Regions from separate parts of the Streptomyces sp. NPDC039480 genome, predicted to be linked through region 2. Evidence: riboswitches for the same ligand, from Rfam matches in the RefSeq annotation. Region 2 holds a riboswitch; the other holds the start of a gene.

Evidence for each region. Region 2 has a riboswitch for cyclic di-AMP ahead of ACZ56E_RS38455 (transglycosylase SLT domain-containing protein). Riboswitches for the same ligand answer to the same signal wherever they lie in the genome.
Region 1: linked by a shared signal. The riboswitch ahead of ACZ56E_RS14645 (M23 family metallopeptidase) and the one ahead of ACZ56E_RS38455 (transglycosylase SLT domain-containing protein) in region 2 are both predicted to bind cyclic di-AMP.

What each region holds. Positions count from the first base shown of each region.
Region 1 is NZ_JBVITX010000004.1:152,471-158,319, forward strand. Features, by position in the region: gene ACZ56E_RS14635 (M16 family metallopeptidase) at 1-343, shown strand, start outside; gene ACZ56E_RS14640 (M16 family metallopeptidase) at 340-1,725, shown strand; cyclic di-AMP (ydaO/yuaA leader) riboswitch at 1,932-2,094, shown strand; gene ACZ56E_RS14645 (M23 family metallopeptidase) at 2,107-2,910, shown strand; gene ACZ56E_RS14650 (GntR family transcriptional regulator) at 3,129-3,815, shown strand; gene ACZ56E_RS14655 (HPr family phosphocarrier protein) at 3,941-4,222, opposite strand; gene ACZ56E_RS14660 (bifunctional acetate--CoA ligase family protein/GNAT family N-acetyltransferase) at 4,378-5,849, shown strand, end outside.
Region 2 is NZ_JBVITX010000018.1:114,068-119,916, reverse strand. Features, by position in the region: gene ACZ56E_RS38460 (hypothetical protein) at 1-714, opposite strand, end outside; gene ACZ56E_RS38455 (transglycosylase SLT domain-containing protein) at 1,019-1,741, opposite strand; cyclic di-AMP (ydaO/yuaA leader) riboswitch at 1,746-1,902, opposite strand; tRNA gene ACZ56E_RS38450 (tRNA-Met) at 2,634-2,707, shown strand; gene ACZ56E_RS38445 (hypothetical protein) at 2,894-4,504, shown strand; gene ACZ56E_RS38440 (VOC family protein) at 4,632-5,066, shown strand; gene ACZ56E_RS38435 (S1 RNA-binding domain-containing protein) at 5,082-5,654, opposite strand; gene ACZ56E_RS38430 (hypothetical protein) at 5,675-5,849, shown strand, end outside.

The DNA.
Region 1 (5,849 bases), on a different contig from region 2:
CGAAACGGCCGTCGACGAGGAACTGGCCCGCTTCGCCGCCGAGGGCCCCACTCCGGAGGAGATGGAGCGCGCCCAGGCGCAGTTGGAGCGCGAGTGGCTCGACCGGCTCGGCACGGTCGCCGGACGCGCCGACGAACTCTGCCGGTACGCCGTCCTGTTCGGCGACCCGCAGCTCGCCCTCACCGCCGTCCAGCGCGTCCTCGACGTCACGGCGGAAGAGGTTCAGGAGGTCGCCAAGGCCCGCCTGCGCCCGGACAACCGCGCCGTGCTCGTGTACGAACCCGTGACCGCCGCCGACGAGGGCGCAGAGGCCGCCGAGGAAGAAGAGGAGGCGGCGAAGTGACCGAGGCCGCGACGATGCAGTTCCACCCCCAGCCCCAGGCAGGACCGGCCAGGCCCTGGGCCTTCCCGGCGCCCGCGCGCGGCACCCTGCCCAACGGCCTCACCGTGCTGCGCTGCGACCGCCCCGGTCAGCAGGTCGTCGCCGTCGAGATCAACCTCGAAGCGCCCCTGGACGCCGAGCCCGAGGGCCTCGACGGCGTCGCCACGATCATGGCGAGGGCCTTCAACGAAGGCACCGACAAGCACTCCGCCGAGGAGTTCGCCGCCGAGCTCGACCGCTGCGGCGCCACGCTCGACGCGCACGCCGACCACCCGGGCGTGCGGGTCTCCCTCGAGGTCCCGGTCTCCCGGCTCCCGAAGGCGCTCGGCCTGCTCGCCGACGCCCTGCGGGCCCCCGCCTTCGCGGACAGCGAGATCGAGCGGCTCGTCCGCAACCGCCTGGACGAGATCCCGCACGAGGCCGCCAACCCGGCGCGGCGCGCCGCCAAGGAGCTCTCCAAGGAGCTCTTCCCCGTGACCTCGCGCATGTCGCGCCCCCGCCAGGGCACCGAGGAGACGGTCGCGGCCATCGACTCGGCGGCGGTGCGCGCCTTCTACGAGAAGCACGTCCGCCCCGCCACGGCCACCCTCGTCGTGGTCGGCGACCTGACGGGGACCGACCTGGACGCCGTCCTCGCGGACACGGTCGGCGCCTGGACGGGCTCCCCGGGCGAGCCGCGCCCGGTGCCGCCGGTGACCGCCGACGACCGCGGCCGCGTCGTCATCGTGGACCGCCCCGGAGCGGTCCAGACGCAGCTGCTGATCGGCCGCATCGGGGCCGACCGGCACGACCGCGTCTGGCCGGCCCAGGTCCTCGGCACGTACTGCCTGGGCGGCACCCTCACCTCGCGTCTCGACCGTGTCCTGCGCGAGGAGAAGGGATACACCTACGGCGTACGGGCGTTCAGCCAGGTCCTGCGCTCGGCGCCGGACGGCTCGGGCGCCGCGATGCTCGCCATCAGCGGCTCCGTGGACACCCCGAACACGGGACCGGCGCTGGAGGACCTGTGGCAGGTCCTGCGCGTCCTCGCCGCCGAGGGCCTCACGGACGCCGAGCGCGACGTGGCCGTGCAGAACCTCGTGGGCGTCGCCCCGCTGAAGTACGAGATGGCGGCCTCCGTGGCGGCCACCCTCGCCGACCAGGTCGAGCAGAACCTGCCGGACGACTTCCAGGCGCAGCTGTACCGGCAGCTGGCCGCCACCGGCACCGTGGAGGCCACCGCCGCCGTCGTGAACGCCTTCCCGGCGGACCGGCTGGTGACGATCCTGGTCGGGGACGCCGCGCAGATCGAGGAGCCCGTCAGGGCGCTCGGCATCGGTGAAGTGAGTGTCGTCACGGGCTGAGTGACGGCTGAGTCACAGTCAGGACATATCGGGACCCCGGTGACCGCTTCAGGCGCCGGGGTCCCCATATGTCCGAATTCATATGGTGGTTGCCTGTCTGCCGTGTGGCGTGCGCTACAAAAGACGACTTCTGTTTGTCGATTGAAGTCGGCGCGTTTAGCGTCGACCCGGCTGTTCGTCGCGCAGTACGCCGCATCCGCGGCACCGGACAGTCATCGCCGAGTCCCCGTACGGCGCGAGCCAGGGGAGCCGGGGACCCACATGTCCCCTGGGGTGAATCGGGCACCTTGCCGCGAGGTGAGGGATCCGTAGGAGACCTTCCTGCTCCGAACCCGTCAGCTAACCCGGTAGGCGAGAAGGAAGGAAAGGATCACCCGCCACATGGCGTTCACCCGTGCCACCGGGAAGCACCGTCGTCCGAGCCGCCTCACGCGTACCACCGCGAACGTCGCCGGTGTCGCGGCGCTCACCACCACCGGTGTCATCGGCGGCCTCGCCGCCCCGGCGCTCGCCGCCCCCGACGAAGCCGCCATGGAGCACACCGGCCTCACCCAGGCGATATCCGTCGGCGACTCGCTCGCCGCGAGCATCGACGCGCAGGCCGCGGCGCAGCAGCAGGCCGCCGACGACGCGGCCGCCGCCAAGCAGGCCGAAGAGGCCGCCATGAAGAAGGCCGCCGAGGAGAAGCGCAAGGCCGACGCCGAGGCGAAGGCGAAGGCCAAGAAGGAGCGCGAGGCCAAGGAGCGCGCCGCCCGCGAGGCCGAGCGCAAGCGCCTGAACACCTACGTCTCCCCGATCAGCGGCTCGTACGTCTCCACGGGCTACCAGACCGGTGGCGCCATGTGGTCCTCCGGCAGCCACACCGGCGTCGACTTCCACGCAGCGTCCGGCACCCCGGTCCACGCGGTCGGCTCCGGCACCGTCGTCGAGGCCGGCTGGGGCGGTGCCTACGGCAACAACGTGGTCATCAAGATGAACGACGGCACGTACACCCAGTACGGCCACATGTCGTCCCTCGGCGTCACCGTGGGTCAGACGGTCACCCCGGGCCAGCAGATCGGCCTCTCCGGTTCCACCGGCAACTCCAGCGGCCCGCACCTCCACTTCGAGGCCCGCACCGGCGCGGAGTACGGCTCGGACATCGACCCGGTCGCGTACCTCCGCTCGCACGGTGTCAACGTCTGACGGACGCCCCCCCGCACAGCTCCGAAAGCCCCGGCTCGCCCAGAGCCGGGGCTTTCGCGTTGCCCTCGCGCCGCCCATGGCCCTGGCCCGTTCCGCTCTTGGCCAAAAGATATCCATGGATTCCGGCCCGCCGTCGGAAATTCCGGTGCTCTGCAATAGAGTCACTGAATGAGCGTCGGTCGACCGCGTTTCGCGGGGATTAAGGCGGAGGTCCGATCATGCGCGTGCCCGCGCACTCGGTATGCACGGCCATTCGGGACGATATTGTCGCCGGTGTCCACGAAAGGGGCGGCCGGCTCACCGAGGAACTCCTCGCGCGCCGCTACGGCGTCTCCCGGGTGCCCGTGCGCGAGGCCCTGCGCACGCTGGAGGCCGAGGGCTTCGTCGTCACCCGCAGGCACGCGGGCGCCTGCGTCGCCGAGCCCACCGAGCAGGAGGCCGCCGACCTCCTTGAGGTCAGGACGCTGCTCGAGCCGCTCGCCGCGGCGCGCGCCGCGCAGCGCCGCACGGACGCGCACCTGAAGGTGTTGCGCGGGCTCGTCAGGCTGGGCCAGGAGCGCTCCAGGGGCGGCCTGGGAGAGGATCTGCGCTCCCTGGGCGGCTGGTTCCACGAGACGCTCGCCCAGGCCTCCGGAAGCCCCGGCCTCAGCGCGCTGCTCACCCAGCTCCGGCACAAGATCGCCTGGATGTACGTCGTGGAGACCCCGGCGGCGCCCGGCGAATCCTGGTCGGAGCACGCCGCGATCCTCGACGCGGTCGCCCGCAAGGACCCGGAGCGGGCCAAGGCGCTCACCGCCGCGCACGCCGAACGGGCCGCGGCCGCCCACCGATTGCGCCCCGCACGCAGGGCCGCCCGTGTGAGCGATTCGCAACATGCCGTAAACACAGTGAGCCTCCGGAATTAACGGAGGCTCCGTATATTCCGTATACAAGAAGAAAGCTATTTCTTCGAATGGATACGCCCGCATACGTCGATGGGGTCGCCCGGGAATTCCGGGCGACCCCATCCACGTAATGCGGGAAACGTGTCCTAGACCGTCTCCGGAAGCTCCTCGAGCCCCTCCGAGACCAGCTTCGCCAGGCGGTCGAGAGCGGCGTCGGCACCCTCGGCGTCGGAGGCGAGCACGATCTCCTCGCCGCCCTGGGCGCCCAGACCGAGCACCGCGAGCATCGAGCCGGCGTTGACGGGGTTGCCGCCGGCCTTGGCGATCGTCACGGGGACGCCGGCGGCCGTGGCCGCACGGACGAAGATGGAGGCGGGTCGGGCGTGAAGGCCCTCGGCCCAGCCGACGTTGACGCGGCGCTCAGCCATGTGTTGCTGCCCTTCCAGGTGTCTCACACTTGTCTAGACCAGTGTCTCATGCCGTCACGGGTGCTCCGCCGGACCCGCGTCCGGGGCCCCGGCCGCCCTCGACCCGTCCCAGCTTGCCCCGGCCCCGACGGCCGCGCGACCCGTACCCTGGCCCCATGCAGACCCCGTCGGATCAGCAGACTCGGCACGACTACCCCTCCCACTGGGAAGCCGATGTGGTGCTGCGCGACGGAGGCACCGCCCGGATCAGGCCCATCACGGCCGAGGACGCGGACCGCCTGGTCAGCTTCTACGAACAGGTCTCGGACGAGTCGAAGTACTACCGCTTCTTCGCGCCCTACCCACGGCTGTCCGCCAAGGACGTGCACCGCTTCACCCACCACGACCAGGTGGACCGGGTGGGCCTCGCGGCCACGGTGGGCGGCGAGTTCATCGCCACCGTGCGCTACGACCGCATCGACGAGCGCGGCATGGCCGCCAGCGCGCCCGCGGACGAGGCCGAGGTCGCCTTCCTCGTGCAGGACGCCCACCAGGGCCGCGGCGTCGCCTCCACGCTCCTGGAGCACATCGCGGCCGTCGCCAGGGAGCGCGGCATCCGGCGCTTCGCCGCCGAGGTGCTGCCCGCCAACACCAAGATGATCAAGGTGTTCACGGACGCGGGCTACCAGCAGAAGCGCAGCTTCGAGGACGGCGTCGTACGCCTGGAGTTCGACCTGGAGCCGACCGCCCGCTCGCTCGCCGTGCAGCGCGCCCGCGAACAGCGCGCCGAGGGACGGTCCGTGCAGCGCCTCCTCACCCCCGGCTCGGTCGCGGTGATCGGCGTGGGCCGGGCCCCCGGCGGCGTCGGCCGCAGCGTGCTGGCCAACCTCCGGGAGTCCGGCTTCACCGGACGCCTGTACGCGGTGAACAGCGCCTTCGAAGAGGAGCCCGAGGGGGCCCGCGTCGACGGGGTGCCCGCGCACCGCTCCGTAGCGGCCATCGAGGAGCCCGTGGACCTCGCGGTGATCGCCGTGCCCGCCGAGCGCGTCCCCCAGGCCGTAGCCGAGTGCGGTGAGCGCGGCGTGCGCGGCCTCGTGGTGCTCTCCGCGGGCTACGGAGAGAGCGGCCCACTCGGCCGCGAGCGGCAGCGCGAACTGGTGCGCCAGGCCCGGTCCTACGGCATGCGCATCATCGGCCCGAACGCCTTCGGCGTCATCAACACCTCTCCGGAGACACGGCTCAACGCCTCACTCGCCCCGCAGTCACCCGCGCGCGGGCGGATCGGCCTGTTCACCCAGTCCGGCGCGATCGGGATCGCCCTGCTGTCCGGACTGCACCGGCGGGGCGCGGGCCTCTCCACGTTCGTCGGATCCGGCAACCGCGCGGACGTGTCGGGCAACGACCTGCTCCAGTACTGGTTCGAGGACCCGGACACCGATGTCACGCTGATGTACCTGGAGACCATCGGCAACCCGCGCAAGTTCACGCGCCTCGCGCGGCGTTCGGCCACCGCCAAGCCCCTCGTCGTCGTCCAGGGCGCCCGGCACAGCGGCATCACGCCGACCGGCCACGCCGTGCAGGCCACCCGCCTGCCGCACGCCACCGTCTCGGCACTGCTGCGCCAGGCGGGCGTCATCCGCGTCGACAC
Region 2 (5,849 bases):
CTTCCCGGCCTGCGCCGGTGCCGCCTGCTCGGGCACAAGCACCGGCGCCGAAGCGGCGGTGTAGAAGACGGACGAGCCCTGCTTGCTGCGCTGGGCCTGGCTCTTGGCCACCAGCCCCTCGAGCGTGGTGCGCACCACGGTCGTCTTGACGCTGCGCTCGGGGTGGGCCTGGCCCAGGGCCGTGGCGATCTCCGCCGCCGAGCGCGGCTCGCTCTGCTCGGCGAGATGCCCGCGGATCAGCTCCACCAGCGTCGGCTGCGCCGGCTTGGCAGCCTTGGCGGGCTGGGCGGCCTCAGCCTTGCCGGACTCCTTGCCGGAGCTCTTGGCGGCCCCCTTCCCTGCCACCTTCCCGGAGCTCTTGGCGGCGCCCTTCCCGGCGCCCTTGCCCGCGGCCGTCTGCTGCGGAGCGGTCTTGGTCACCCGAGCCCGCTTGCCCGCCGCATCGGAGCCGGGCGACTTCTTCTTCGTACGGGGGGCGGGCACCGCGGCCCGCTCCTGCGGGGCCGCCGGCTCCGGGGAAGCCGGCTCCTCACCGAGCGCCTGCTGGATGCTGACCAGCACCGCGTGGTCACGCTGATGGGCCACCAACTGCTCCTGCAAGGAGGCGATTTCCGCACCGAGGCGCTGCTGCTCCTTGGTGTTGCGTTCGAGGTCGGCACGGACTTGAGCGGTGTACTGCGATGTCAGTTCGGTGGCGGAAACGTTCTCGGACATGGGGCGCACAACCTTTCCCGGACCTGGGGCCGGAGTTGAAGAGCCTGCTGCACATGTGTGCTTCCCGGGACCGGGATTGGGGCCCGGGCCTGCGGGGTGACAAGCAATATTCAGTACACAGATGCCCTGACACGGCGATAGTACGGACAACCGGAGCGGCCCATTCTCCTTGACCATGCTGTGAACTGACCCGGGTTTCCAGCGATCCGATGACATGGACGGCGGCTTCACCACACGACTGAGCCCCGGAACGCCATGCGTTCCGGGGCTCAGTCACCGACCGGGAAGGGGTTGGGGGTGCGGCCTAGTAGGGGCCGTTGACGTTGTCGATCGAGCCGTAGCGGTCGGCCGCGTAGTTGCAGGCGGCGGTGATGTTGGCGACCGGGTCGTAGCTGTCGGTCGACGTGCCGGGCACGTGGTAGGCGGAGAACGTGGGGCCGATGACCTGCAGGAGCCCCTTGGAGGGGGTTCCGGCGACGGCGTTGGAGTCCCAGTTGTTGATGGCCATCGGGTTGCCGGAGGACTCCCGCATGATGTTGCGGTGGATGCCCTCGTAGGTGCCGGGGATGCCGTGCTGGGCCATGATGTCGAGCGACTGCCTGATCCAGCCGTCGAGGTTGTTGGCGTAGGACTTCTTCGCCACGGCGGGCTCGGCGGCGGTGTTGCCGCGCTCGGACCGGTCCGCCCGCTCGGGGGCGGCCGGGGCCTCCTTGCCGAGGGTGAGCTCGAGACCGGGGTGGATCAGCTTCGGGTCGTCGCCGAGGACGCCGCGGTTGTCCTGGTACAGCTTCTGCCAGCCGCCGCTCACGGAGTGCTCACGGGCGATCTCGGCCAGGGAGTCACCCGCGACGACGACATAGGTCTTCGGGGCCGCGGCGGGCTTGGCGGCCGCGGCGGCCGGCGCGGCGGCGGCCGTGGTCGCGCCGAGCACCGGAAGAACGAGCACGGCGCCGCCGGTGCCCGCGGCGGCGATGCCCCGGGTGAGCGAGCTGGACTTGGGACGGCGGTGCTTACCCTTTGCGGGCATGACGAATTCCTCTCCGTCGCCTGCGGGGTGAGCTGTCGGGTTCGGACGGGAGATGTCCGGTCGCAGGGCATGCGACTTCACCCCGAGCCGTCCCGTCACCGGGATCGGCGGCTTACCTGGGTCCCCCGCTCCTGCCGTGCGTGAGTGAGTGGGTGTGGGTGGGAGAGTTTCCGGACAGCGGCAGGATTCGGCGTTCCATCCGGATTGACGGTGACGTTAGGCGAGAAAGCCGGTGCGGAACAAGGCCGGAATTCGAATGGAGGGAATGCGCGGGCCCGTACCGCGTGATCAAAATCCCGCACCCTCTTTGATCGAAAACCCAACTCTCTTTGCGCAGAACGAGAACGCACTCCGCGGCCCGCGAAGCCGAGGACACCGGGGCGTGACGCAATTCACGGAGCGGGGTACGGCATTTCCCTCGAGTGCTCCACCAGGCGGCCAAGTGCAGCGTATGGCACTAACGAGTCAATTAGGTCGTATCTGGAAGAATACGGACATGCGCAAAGGTGGCTGTTCACGCCAGAACGGGCATTTCGCATCGCGTCGGTGTCGACCCGCCCAGCCCGGCCCGAGGTGAGGCCACGGGCATCCGACGCCGCGTCAACAATGCTTCTGCCGCGTAGAAAGTGACGCCCGCCCAGAAAAGGAGGGCGGCCGAAACGGAGGGCCCGCCCGCAGGAATTCCCTTTCCGGCGGACGTAGGTGAGGGCGGGAAAGGGAAATGTTCCCCATTCTTCTGGCGCACCCTCACCTTGTTTCTGATGCGGCATCACGGAGCGGAACAGCGGTTCGTGTGGCGGTGTACTGCGCGGCCCCGCAAGGCACTTGCCGCCCCCTGCGCCGCGCCGTGGTGTGAGAGTCCTCCGCGGTGGCGTAGGGTGGAGGAACACGACGCGGGGTGGAGCAGCTCGGTAGCTCGCTGGGCTCATAACCCAGAGGTCGCAGGTTCAAATCCTGTCCCCGCTACTGCAACAGCAGGGCCCGGATCCCATGTGGATCCGGGCCCTGCTGCATGTCACCGACGACCGCGAAACTGGCACCGCCACTCCTGCGCCCCGACGCCCCTGACATGTGTGCCATCAGTCGCACAACCATTCGCCCATCCCGCCGGTCATACGCGCGACACACACAGCAAGATCCGATGGGGGAGTCTTGAAGAAGTTCACGGCAGCGCTGGCCACGGGCCTCGTGGTCTGCACTGCCACACAGGTCGCCGCGCCCGCGGCGCACGCAGGGGACGGCGATTCGCGCAGCCGCACGGAAACCCTGCAGGAGGGCGGCAAGATCTACGCCCTCTACGAGCACATGTCCGCGCGTTTCCACCCCAAGGACGTCACGCTCGAGATCCACGCGAAGAACGACCCCGAGGTCCTCGCCAGCGTCCGCCTGACCGGCACCGAGACCTGCCCCGACTCGGGCGAGTGCTACGAGGACACCTTCCGCTCCGAGCCGGTCACCCTGCCCGCCATGGGCGCCTACGTCATCGACGTCGTGGCCAGGGACGGACAGCCCAACGAGATCGTCCAGCGGACGACCGGCTTTCTCAACTACGGCCTCAACCCCAAGCTGACCCTCACCAGCAGCCACCCCTGGATCTCCTACGACAACCCGACCGGCAAGGTCACCGGAACCCTGGTGGCCGAGGACCCCCGCACCCACGAGGTGAAGCCGTTCGCCGGGGTGGGCATGTACTACCGCGCCCGGGAGACCCGCAGCGAGGGATGGGAGTGGACGAACTCCGCGGGGCGGTTCACCACGTCGGGGTACTCCGGTGAGTACGGCACCGACGTCACCTATGAGTACATGTTCGACCAGGAGTACGAGTCGCTCCACCTGCCCTTCCGCAAGCAGGAACTGAAGCTCAAGGTCGACGCCCCGAACGGCACGGTCACCGCCCCTTACGGCAGTGACATCCCCGTCAACGGCAAGCTCACCCGCATCGCGGACGACGGCACCGAAAAGCCGCTGGCCGCCGAGGTGCGCGTCGGCACCGGAGATGTGGGAGACCCCGGCAAGACCGTGGTGAGCGGCGAGAACGGCGCCTTCTCCACCGGCTACACCGTCAGGCGCAGCGGCCCGGTCAGCGTCCAGCCGAGTGCGCGGAGCTGGTTCACGGCGCCGGCCCCGCACTCCTTCACGCTGGCCACGCCCCCGCGCACGAGCCAACTGTCGGACGTCAAGGCCACGGTGAGCAAGTACCGCAAGGTCACCTTCACCGGCAAGCTCGGCGTCACCCAGGGCACCTACCCGGCGGGCACCAAGACACAGGTGTCCATCGACCACCGCCCCGCGGGAGGCACCTGGTCGAGCACCGGCACCTTCGACGCCGCCTACGGCGCCTCCTTCACCGCCTCCTCGCCCAAGAAGGCCGACGCGGGCGCCCAGTGGCGGCTGCGCCTGGTCAACGCGGGCGTGGACAGCGCGAGTTTCAAGCTGGGCCGCAAGTACACCAAGGTCTGGGACGACGGTGTCACGCCCGAGGGCGTCCGCAAGGGCACCCAGGTCACCGCCAAGGGCGGCCTGATGCAGAAGTCCGGATCCACCTGGCGGCCGTACGGCGGGCAGAAGATCCGCGTCTGGTTCAAGGCCGCGACGGCCGGCTCCGCATGGAAGGAACTGGGCAGCACCAAGACGCTGAGCAACGGCACGTTCAGCAAGAAGTTCACCGCCCAGCAGGACGGCACCTGGCAGATGCGCTACACCGACACGGTCAGCTCCCACTACGCGGACTACGGCCGCGAGGACTACGTCGACGTCCGCTAGCGGACACCGGAACACCGAGCGCCACGCACGAAGGCGACCCCGCCTTCGTGCGTGGCCCGGACCGACCGCACAACTCCGCTCACCGCACCGGAAGATGAGCGGACAGCGCCCCTGCTATCGTGCGCCGATGCCAACGATCAAGCAGTTCCAAGTCACCTTCGACTGCGCGGAGCCCGAGCGCGTTGCCCGCTTCTGGTGCGAGGTGCTGGGTTACGTCGCACCGCCGCCCCCGCAGGGCTTCGCCACCTGGGACGACTTCAACAACTCCCAGCCTCCCGAGGAGCGGGGCGCATGGTTCGTGTGCAGCGACCCCTCGGGCGTGGGCCCGCGCCTGTTCTTCCAGCGCGTCCCCGAAGGCAAGACCGCCAAGAACCGGGTGCACCTGGACGTACGGACCGCCACCGGACTGGTGGGGGAGGAGCGCCTGGCCGTACTCGAGGCCGAATGCGCCCGCCTGGTCGCACTCGGCGCGGTCCGCGTGCGACTGCTGCCCGCCGACGAGGAGAACGAGTCGTGCATCGTGATGCAGGACATCGAGGGCAACGAGTTCTGCCTCGACTGACCCGCCGCCGAGGGGTCACTGGTGCTCGGGTGAGGCCTGCCGCCGGGAGAGGGCCAGCCTGCGCCGCTCCCGGTCGATCTCGGTGACGACGACCGTGACCTCCTCGCCGACCTGGACGGCATCCGAGGGGGTGGGCGCGGGCGTCCAGGTGAGCTCGCGCAGGTGGACCAGTCCCTCGATGCCGTCGGCGACCTGGACGAAGACCCCGATGGGGACCAGCTTGGTGACCTGTCCGCGCAGTTTCTGCCCTACCGCGATGCTGTCGGTGAATGCCTGGAAGGGGTCCGGCCGCAGCGCGCGCAAGGACAGTCTGGCCTCCAGGTTCCAGGTGTCGAACTGGAGGAACTCGCAGGAGACCCGCTGCCCGACCTGCACGACGTCGGAAGCCGCCTCGATGCGCCGCCAGGACAGTTCGGGGATGGTGATGAACCCGACGCCGGGGAAGACCGGGTGGCCGGGGCCGTCGTCCAGCGCCACGAAGACGCCGAACCGTTCGATCGCCGCGACAGTGCCGGAAAGGACCTGGCCGTGGTGCAGTGCTTCCAGGAACGTCCACAGTTCCGGGTTCTCAGTCCGTCCGCCCACCATGGGTGCAGCCTTTCACGACGATGAGCGAACAGCACCGGCAAGATGACGAAGAATCCACCTGGGACTCCTTCGGCGCCAGGGGGAAGATCCTGGCCGCGGCCGGCATCGCGGGTCCGGGCATCCTGCTGTGGGCCGCCCTGTTCGTCCTGGAGTTCACCCCCGGGCTGCACGCCCGCACGGGGCGGCACCCGCAGA